3 regions of the Micromonospora sp. NPDC047707 genome follow, and region 3 is predicted to be linked to each of the others. Evidence: riboswitches for the same ligand, from Rfam matches in the RefSeq annotation. Region 3 holds a riboswitch; each other region holds the start of a gene.
The links. A riboswitch is a leader RNA that binds a small molecule or an ion and turns the genes downstream of it on or off. The one in region 3 is predicted to bind S-adenosylmethionine.
Positions count from the first base shown of each region.

Region 1: another riboswitch for S-adenosylmethionine. It lies ahead of AB0873_RS02505 (aminotransferase class V-fold PLP-dependent enzyme); the one in region 3 lies ahead of AB0873_RS18435 (hypothetical protein).
Region 2: another riboswitch for S-adenosylmethionine. It lies ahead of thrC (threonine synthase); the one in region 3 lies ahead of AB0873_RS18435 (hypothetical protein).

Region 1 covers NZ_JBEYSU010000002.1:65,974-68,227, reverse strand. Annotated here, with positions in the region: gene AB0873_RS02510 (PrsW family intramembrane metalloprotease) at 1-618, opposite strand, end outside; SAM riboswitch class IV at 725-846, shown strand; gene AB0873_RS02505 (aminotransferase class V-fold PLP-dependent enzyme) at 891-2,153, shown strand; gene AB0873_RS02500 (FUSC family protein) at 2,163-2,254, opposite strand, start outside.
Region 2 covers NZ_JBEYSU010000002.1:46,947-49,200, forward strand. Annotated here, with positions in the region: gene AB0873_RS02425 (hypothetical protein) at 27-272, opposite strand; gene AB0873_RS02430 (winged helix-turn-helix domain-containing protein) at 596-820, shown strand; SAM riboswitch class I at 965-1,100, shown strand; gene thrC (threonine synthase) at 1,111-2,254, shown strand, end outside.
Region 3 covers NZ_JBEYSU010000015.1:132,122-134,375, reverse strand. Annotated here, with positions in the region: gene AB0873_RS18440 (aminoglycoside phosphotransferase family protein) at 1-436, shown strand, start outside; gene AB0873_RS18435 (hypothetical protein) at 480-1,082, opposite strand; SAM riboswitch class IV at 1,111-1,231, opposite strand; gene AB0873_RS18430 (serine/threonine-protein kinase) at 1,328-2,254, opposite strand, start outside.

The DNA.
Region 1 (2,254 bases), on a different contig from region 3:
GGTTGCCGGGCCGTACCGTTCCACACCGGTCGCGTACCCGTAGCCGCCGAGGTACAGGATGTTCTCCACCATGGCGAAGCCGATCGCGGAGAGCCCGCAGTAGACCAGGGCGTCGGTGATGCCGGAGAACTCCCGGCGCCGGAAGATCAGCAGGAGGATCGGCCCGAGCGCCTTGGTCAACTCCTCGATGAACGGCGCGACCAGCACCGCGGTGAGCGTGGTCGGGAGGTTCAGCCGCTCGAACGAGTCGGCGGCGAAGTTGTTCACCGTCAGGGAGGCGGCGGTGGAGACGAACGCCCCCCAGGCGAAGCAGAAGATCAGGTACTTCAGTGGCTCCGGCTCGTACCGGTCGAGCCAGAGGAAGCAGGACACCAGCACCGGAACCGGCAGGACCGCCGCGATGACCCCGATCAGCAGCGCCTCGCCGCCGAGGCTCTCGCCGAGGGTCCAGACCATGAAGACCGCACAGCCGGCGATGAAGAGGATCACCACGGCCAGCACCAGGGCGCGTACCCAGCTGACCCGACGCCGGGGGGCCTTCGTCAGGCCCTCGGCCGGCGGGGGGACAGGGGCGGCGGTCGGCGGCGGCGGGGCCGCGCCGGGCGGGGTGTCGGCCATGCCGTCAGCGTAGTCACCGCCGGCCCGCCGGACCGGCCGCACCGCCGGCCGGCCGGACCGCCGGCCGGCCGGACCGGCCGCACCGGGGACCGCTATGCTGCCTGCAGGTCACGAGCGCCAGCGTCAAGCCCCGGCTTGCTGGCCGGCAACCCTCGTCGAGGTTCGCGGTGGGGTGCCCCGGGTGATGACCGGGCCCGGCCCGATCCGTGTGCTGGGCAAGCGCGGACCCCGCCCGTGTGCCCACCCGGGGTCCCTGGACCCGGAGGTGCCGCATGACCCTCACTCTCGTACCCCCGCCGGTGCCGTCGCGGGCGGCGGCCGGGCCGCTCGACGTGCTCGGCGTACCCGGTCAGATCAACCTCGACTACGCGGCCACCGCGCCCTGCGCGCGGGCCGCGGCCGACGCGGTGGCGGAGCTGCTGCCCTGGTACGCGAGCGTGCACCGGGGCGCCGGGGCGCTGTCGCGGCGCTGCACGCTGGCCTACGAGCGGGCCCGGCAGACGGTCGGCGACTTCGTCGGCGCCCGGGCGGACGACCACGTGGTCTTCACCCGGAACACCACGGACGCGCTCAACCTGCTGGCCCGGGCGCTGCCGCCCGGGGCCACGGTGGTGACGTTCGGCGGGGAACACCACGCCAACCTGCTGCCCTGGCCGCGCGGCTCGGTACGGCTGCCGGTGCCGGAGGACCCCGCCGGGGCGGTCCGCGCGCTCGACGCCGCCCTCGGCGAGCTGCGCCGGGGCACCACCCCCGACCGGGACCTGCCGGTGCTGGTCGCGGTGACCGGGGCGAGCAACGTGACCGGCGAGCGGTGGCCGGTCGCCGAGCTGGCCCGGGTGGCCCGCCGGCACCGGGCCCGGATCGCGGTGGACGCCGCCCAGCTCGCCCCGCACGCCCCCGTCGACCTCCACGTTCTCGACGTCGACTACCTGGCCGTCTCCGGCCACAAGCTGTACGCGCCGTTCGGCGCGGGCGTCCTCGTCGGGCGGGCCGACTGGCTGGACGCGGCACCGCCGTACCTGGCGGGTGGCGGGGCGACCAGCCACGTCGGGGCGGCCACCCACGACGTCCGGTGGGCGACCGGGCCGGCCCGGCACGAGGCCGGCACCCCGAACCTCCTCGGCGCGGTGGCCCTCGCCGCGGTGTGCGCCGCGCTCAGCGGAGCCGACCGCGCCGCGCTCCACGACGCCGAGCAGGCGCTGCTGGCCCGGCTGCGCGACGGCATCGCGGCGCTGCCGCACGTGGTGGAGCTGCGCACCTTCGGCCCGGACGCGCCGCGGGTGGGGATCGCCTCGTTCGTGGTGGCCGGCCGGGACTCGGCCGAGGTCGCGGCCCACCTCGCCGCGCATCACGACATCGGGGTACGCGACGGCCTGTTCTGCGCCCACCCGCTCGCCCGCCGCCTGCTCACCGAGGCGGCCGGGCGCAGCGGCCGGCGTGACCTGCCGCCGACGGCGCTCCGGGCCAGCATCGGCCTGGGCAGCACCGAGGAGCACGTGGACGCGCTGCTCGCCGCGCTCGCCACGCTGGGCTGAACCCTCCGGTCAGCCGATCGGCGGGGCGGTGGGCGGCTTCGGGCCGCCCTCCGCCGGTTCGGCCGGCCGCCCCGGCGACTGCTCCAGCTCGCCGAAGGCCC
Region 2 (2,254 bases), on a different contig from region 3:
GCTTTGGAGCTGAGTCGAATACGTAATCAGGCGGCCGGGCAGTCGCCGGGACGGTCGGCGCGGCGGGGGCAACGGGTGCCGCCAGGCAGGCGGTGGTCGCACCAGACGCGGGTACGCAGAAACTGGCGATCCTCCTCGCTCAGCGTTGCCTCGCCGAAGTCGAGGACGGTGACGTGCCCGAGCGAGTCGCGTAGCGCCTCGGCCAGCGTGATCGCCGCGTCCTGGCTGGTCAGCGTCGTGGGCAGGTGGATGATCCAGCGTGGCGCGTCCATCGCACTCCTCTTCGCTGGTCGGGGCGCCGAGGCGGGCGGGGGCGGACGGCAACCGCCCGGGTTGGCTGCCGTCCGGAGCCCGGCACCCGCCCCGGGCCAGCTCGTGGGTGTTGACCGACGTTCTTGAGCGCCGGGGCGACCGGCCGTGCCGCCCCGGCAACCCGGGCGTCCACCCGGGGTGAGCCGGTCCCGTTTGCCGACGAGGGCCGCCTCGCGGTCAACATATGATACTTAGTATCAGGAGAGCAAGAGCTGTGATGCCAGGAACTTGATGTCATAAGCGAGCGGTGGTCAGATGGTGGTGCCGACGAGGGAGCACCACCATGCCAGTGACGCCGTACTACGAGCGCATCGCCACCGAGATCCGGGACCGCATCCGGTCCGGTGACCTCAAGCCGGGGGACAAGTTGCCATCGATTTCCGAGCTGTGTGCCCATTACGGGGTTTCCACGCAGGTCATCCGCTCCGCGATGCTGATCCTGCGAGCCGAGGGCCTGGTGGAGGGCCATCAGGGACGCGGTGTCTACGTGCGGGAGCGGGGGGACTGAGGGGCCGATCGCACAGATGGATCAGCTCCAAAGCGCGCCAACCGCGGTCTTCGTCCCTGCGGAGTAGGTCACATCTGGCCACAGCGTGGGAACGGGCGGTGGACAGCCGGCTGGCGATGCTTAGACTCGGCGGCACAACTGCATACCTCATCCAGAGGGGCTGAGGGATACGGCCCGACGACGCCCCGGCAACCACCCCGCGCGCTCACCGCAGAGCGACCGGCGGGGCAGGTGCCAATTCCGTCCCCGCCGCAGAGCGCGACGCGGGGAAAGATGAGAGGAATCTCGACATGACGTCGACGCTCGCCGCCTCCGGCATCGACACCGCCGCCGGCCCCGCCCGCGCCCTGGTCTGCCGCGCCTGTTCGGCCCGCTACCCGCTCGCCGCCCAGCACGCCTGCTACGAGTGTTTCGGGCCGCTGGAGGTCGACTACGACGCCGCCGCCCTCGCCGCCGTCACCCGCGAGCAGATCGAGGCGGGCCCGCAGAACATCTGGCGGTACGCCGCGCTGCTCCCCGCCGGTCAGGACCCGGCCACCCGGGTCACCCTCGACCCCGGGCTGACCCCCCTGGTGGCCGCGCCGCACCTCGCCGCCGAGCTGGGCATCACCGCGCCGCTGTGGGTCAAGGACGACAGCGCCAACCCGACGCACTCCTTCAAGGACCGGGTGGTCTCGGTGGCGCTGACCGCCGCGCGGGCGCTCGGCTTCAGCCGGTTCGCCTGCGCCTCCACCGGCAACCTGGCCAACTCGGTCGCCGCGCACGCGGCCCGCGCCGGCGCGCCGTCGGTGGTCTTCATCCCCAGCGACCTGGAGCAGGGCAAGGTGATCACCACCGCCGTGTACGGGGGTGACCTGGTCGCCATCGACGGGTCGTACGACGACGTGAACCGGCTCTGCGGCGAGCTGGTGGAGACCGACGAGTTCGAGGACACGGCTTTCGTCAACGTGAACGTGCGCCCCTACTACGCCGAGGGGTCGAAGACGCTCGGGTACGAGGTGGCCGAGCAGCTCGGCTGGCGGATCCCCGCCCAGGTGGTGATCCCGATGGCCTCGGGCGAACTGCTGACGAAGATCGACAAGGCGTTCAGCGAACTCGTCGAGATCGGGCTGGTGGAGGCTCCGGCCGGCGGCTGGAAGGTGTTCGGCGCGCAGTCGGCCGGCTGCAACCCGATCGCCACCGCGCTGCACGCCGGCAGCGACACCGTCATCCCGGTCAAGCCGACCGGCATCGCGAAGTCGCTGAACATCGGCGACCCGGCCGCCGGCCTGTACGCCCTCGAAGCGGTCCGGCGCACCGGGGGCTGGATGGAGTACGTCGACGACGACGAGATCCGCGCCGGCATCCAGCTGCTCGCCCGGACCACCGGCGTCTTCGCCGAGACGGCCGGCGGGGTGACCGTGGCCGTGCTGCGCAAGCTCGTCGAGTCCGGCC
Region 3 (2,254 bases):
GCTCCTTGATCACCTTGAGGATGTCGGTAGCCAGGTGCGGGCCCTGGACTCGCCGCTGGGGTACGGAGTCATCCACGGTGACGCCTGGGCGGGAAACCTGCTGTGGGACACCGCTGCCGGTCCAGACGCTGTTGTTCTCGGCGACTGGGACTGGGTGTCCTACGGTCCGCGGGAAATTGACCTGATCCCATCGTGGCACGCAGCCATCCGCTACGGGCGCGGGCAGGATTGGGCTGATGCGTTCGCTGAGGTGTACGGCTATGACCTGGCGCGCTGGGACGGCTTCGCCACGCTCCTTCACATGCGGGACCTGGTACAGCTGACCGGGCCGCTGCGCCGAGCCGGAGACAGCCCAGCGTTCGCCGAAGTGCTGCGGGAGCGGTTGGCAGGAGTCCGCAGTGAAAGCTCCGGCGCTGTATGGCGGGCGCTGTACTGATCGGCCCAACAGGGCGAGCGGGCCCATCGGGCAGGGTTAGGGGTCAACGCGCCGAGGAGCGGAACCGGACCTGTGCTTGCCGCAGGGTGCTGAGATCGGCGGGTACGGGCACGACGCCATAGCGGTCGAACGCATCGACGCTTGCCCCGAGCGATGGCGGCCACCGCCGCTGCCACTCGACCAGGGGCACGCTCGGGCCGGCTGCGCGCAGTGGCTCGGCGAGCCGGTCGAACTCCCCCTGCTGCCACTCGCGCAGTGCGTTCCAACGTTGCGTTGCGGCTATCAGCGAGCCAGCGACCTCGGTGGCCGTCGTCGCCGGTAGCTCGACTATGTCGCCGTTCATGATCGAGTGCCGTCCCAGCGGCAGCGCGGCGCGGTGGCCGTACCATTCGCCGACGACCTGCGACACCCTCCGGCAGGTGCCGCAGCCCAGCCACGACCACCGGGTGCGAGTGGTCACGATGTCCCGGACGCACAACACACACAGGTCGAGGTCACTGGCGATGTCCTGCCCCTGCCACTGCTGCTCCCAGTCTGGCGTACGCGGCTGACAGCGGCACCGCTGCTCGCGCGGGATTCCACCCTGGAGGTCCCCGCAGGTCAAGCAGACCGCGAAAGCGGCCAGGTCCGGCTCTTCGAACGGCACAGCGAACTCACCTTCCGGTGCCCCGAGGCACCCGCTCTTGCCGGACCGCAGCTTGCGGTCGGCCTGGTCTTCTCCCGGGGGCACCGTGCGCGGGCCGCGCGGTTGCCGGGTCAGCAAGCCGGGAGGCTTGACGCTGACCACTCGTGACGCTGGATCAGCGTAGAGATCATCAACGACGGCGGCAACCCTGGAGTCAGGCAGGCGATGGCACGCAATGACCGCGGCGAGCGGATGCCTTGGACGGACTATCGGCCGGCGGCGAATCGGAGCCGGGCAAGCACGTCGGCGACTTCCCGGGTCTCCTCGTGCTGCGGGCCGTACACGACACAGAGGTCGTCGTACAGCGGCTGCAGCTCATCGACGGCCTCCGCGGCCTTACCTTCGGAGAGCAACAGCATGCCGATGTTGCGGCGTAGGTCGAGAGCGGTGGGCGAGGCGTCGCCGGAGGCGGCGCGTACGTGGGTCAGCACCTGCCGGAACTGGCGCAGGGCAGTGGTGGCTTGACCGAGTTCGGCCCGACAGTGGGCTGCCTGCCGGAGGCACTCCAACGCGTCCTCGCTGGTGGGGCCGGCGGTACGGGCGTACGCGGCGGCGAGGGCGTCGAACTCCGGTAGCGCGCGCCGGAAGTCCCCGCCGATGATGAGGATGGCGGCGCGACGTGAACGCAGCCCCAGCACGCGGGGGCTTTCGGCGCCGAGCGCGGCGCTGGCGGGCCCGATCACCTGCTCGAGTACCTCGGCCGCCTGGGCGAAGCGTTCGTCGTCGAGCAGATCGTCGGATTGCGCGATGGCCGCCTTGATCGCGTCTCGAACCCCGGTGCGCAGGATCGCCGCTGGATCAACGGCCGACGTCTCGCTCCGTGGGGTGGGGACCACGGGCGCGGGCTCGGGCCGGCGACGTGGCGAGTTGGGTCGGCGGTACACCAGCGTCGGGTCGGGCATTGTGCTGCGTGCGGGATCGGAGGCGGGCGAGGGCGATCCGGGTAGGGGCAGGAACGGCAGCAGCCGCTCGTAGACGTCGTAGGCCTCGGCGGGCCGGTCCTCAGGGGCTTTGGCCAGCAGTTCGAGGATCAGCTCCTCGATCGCTGCGGGCACGTCGGGGCGGAGCGTACGCAGGGGTGGTGGCGGTTCGCTGACGTGCTGGCTCCACAGCTCGAAGTCGCTGCGGCCGGC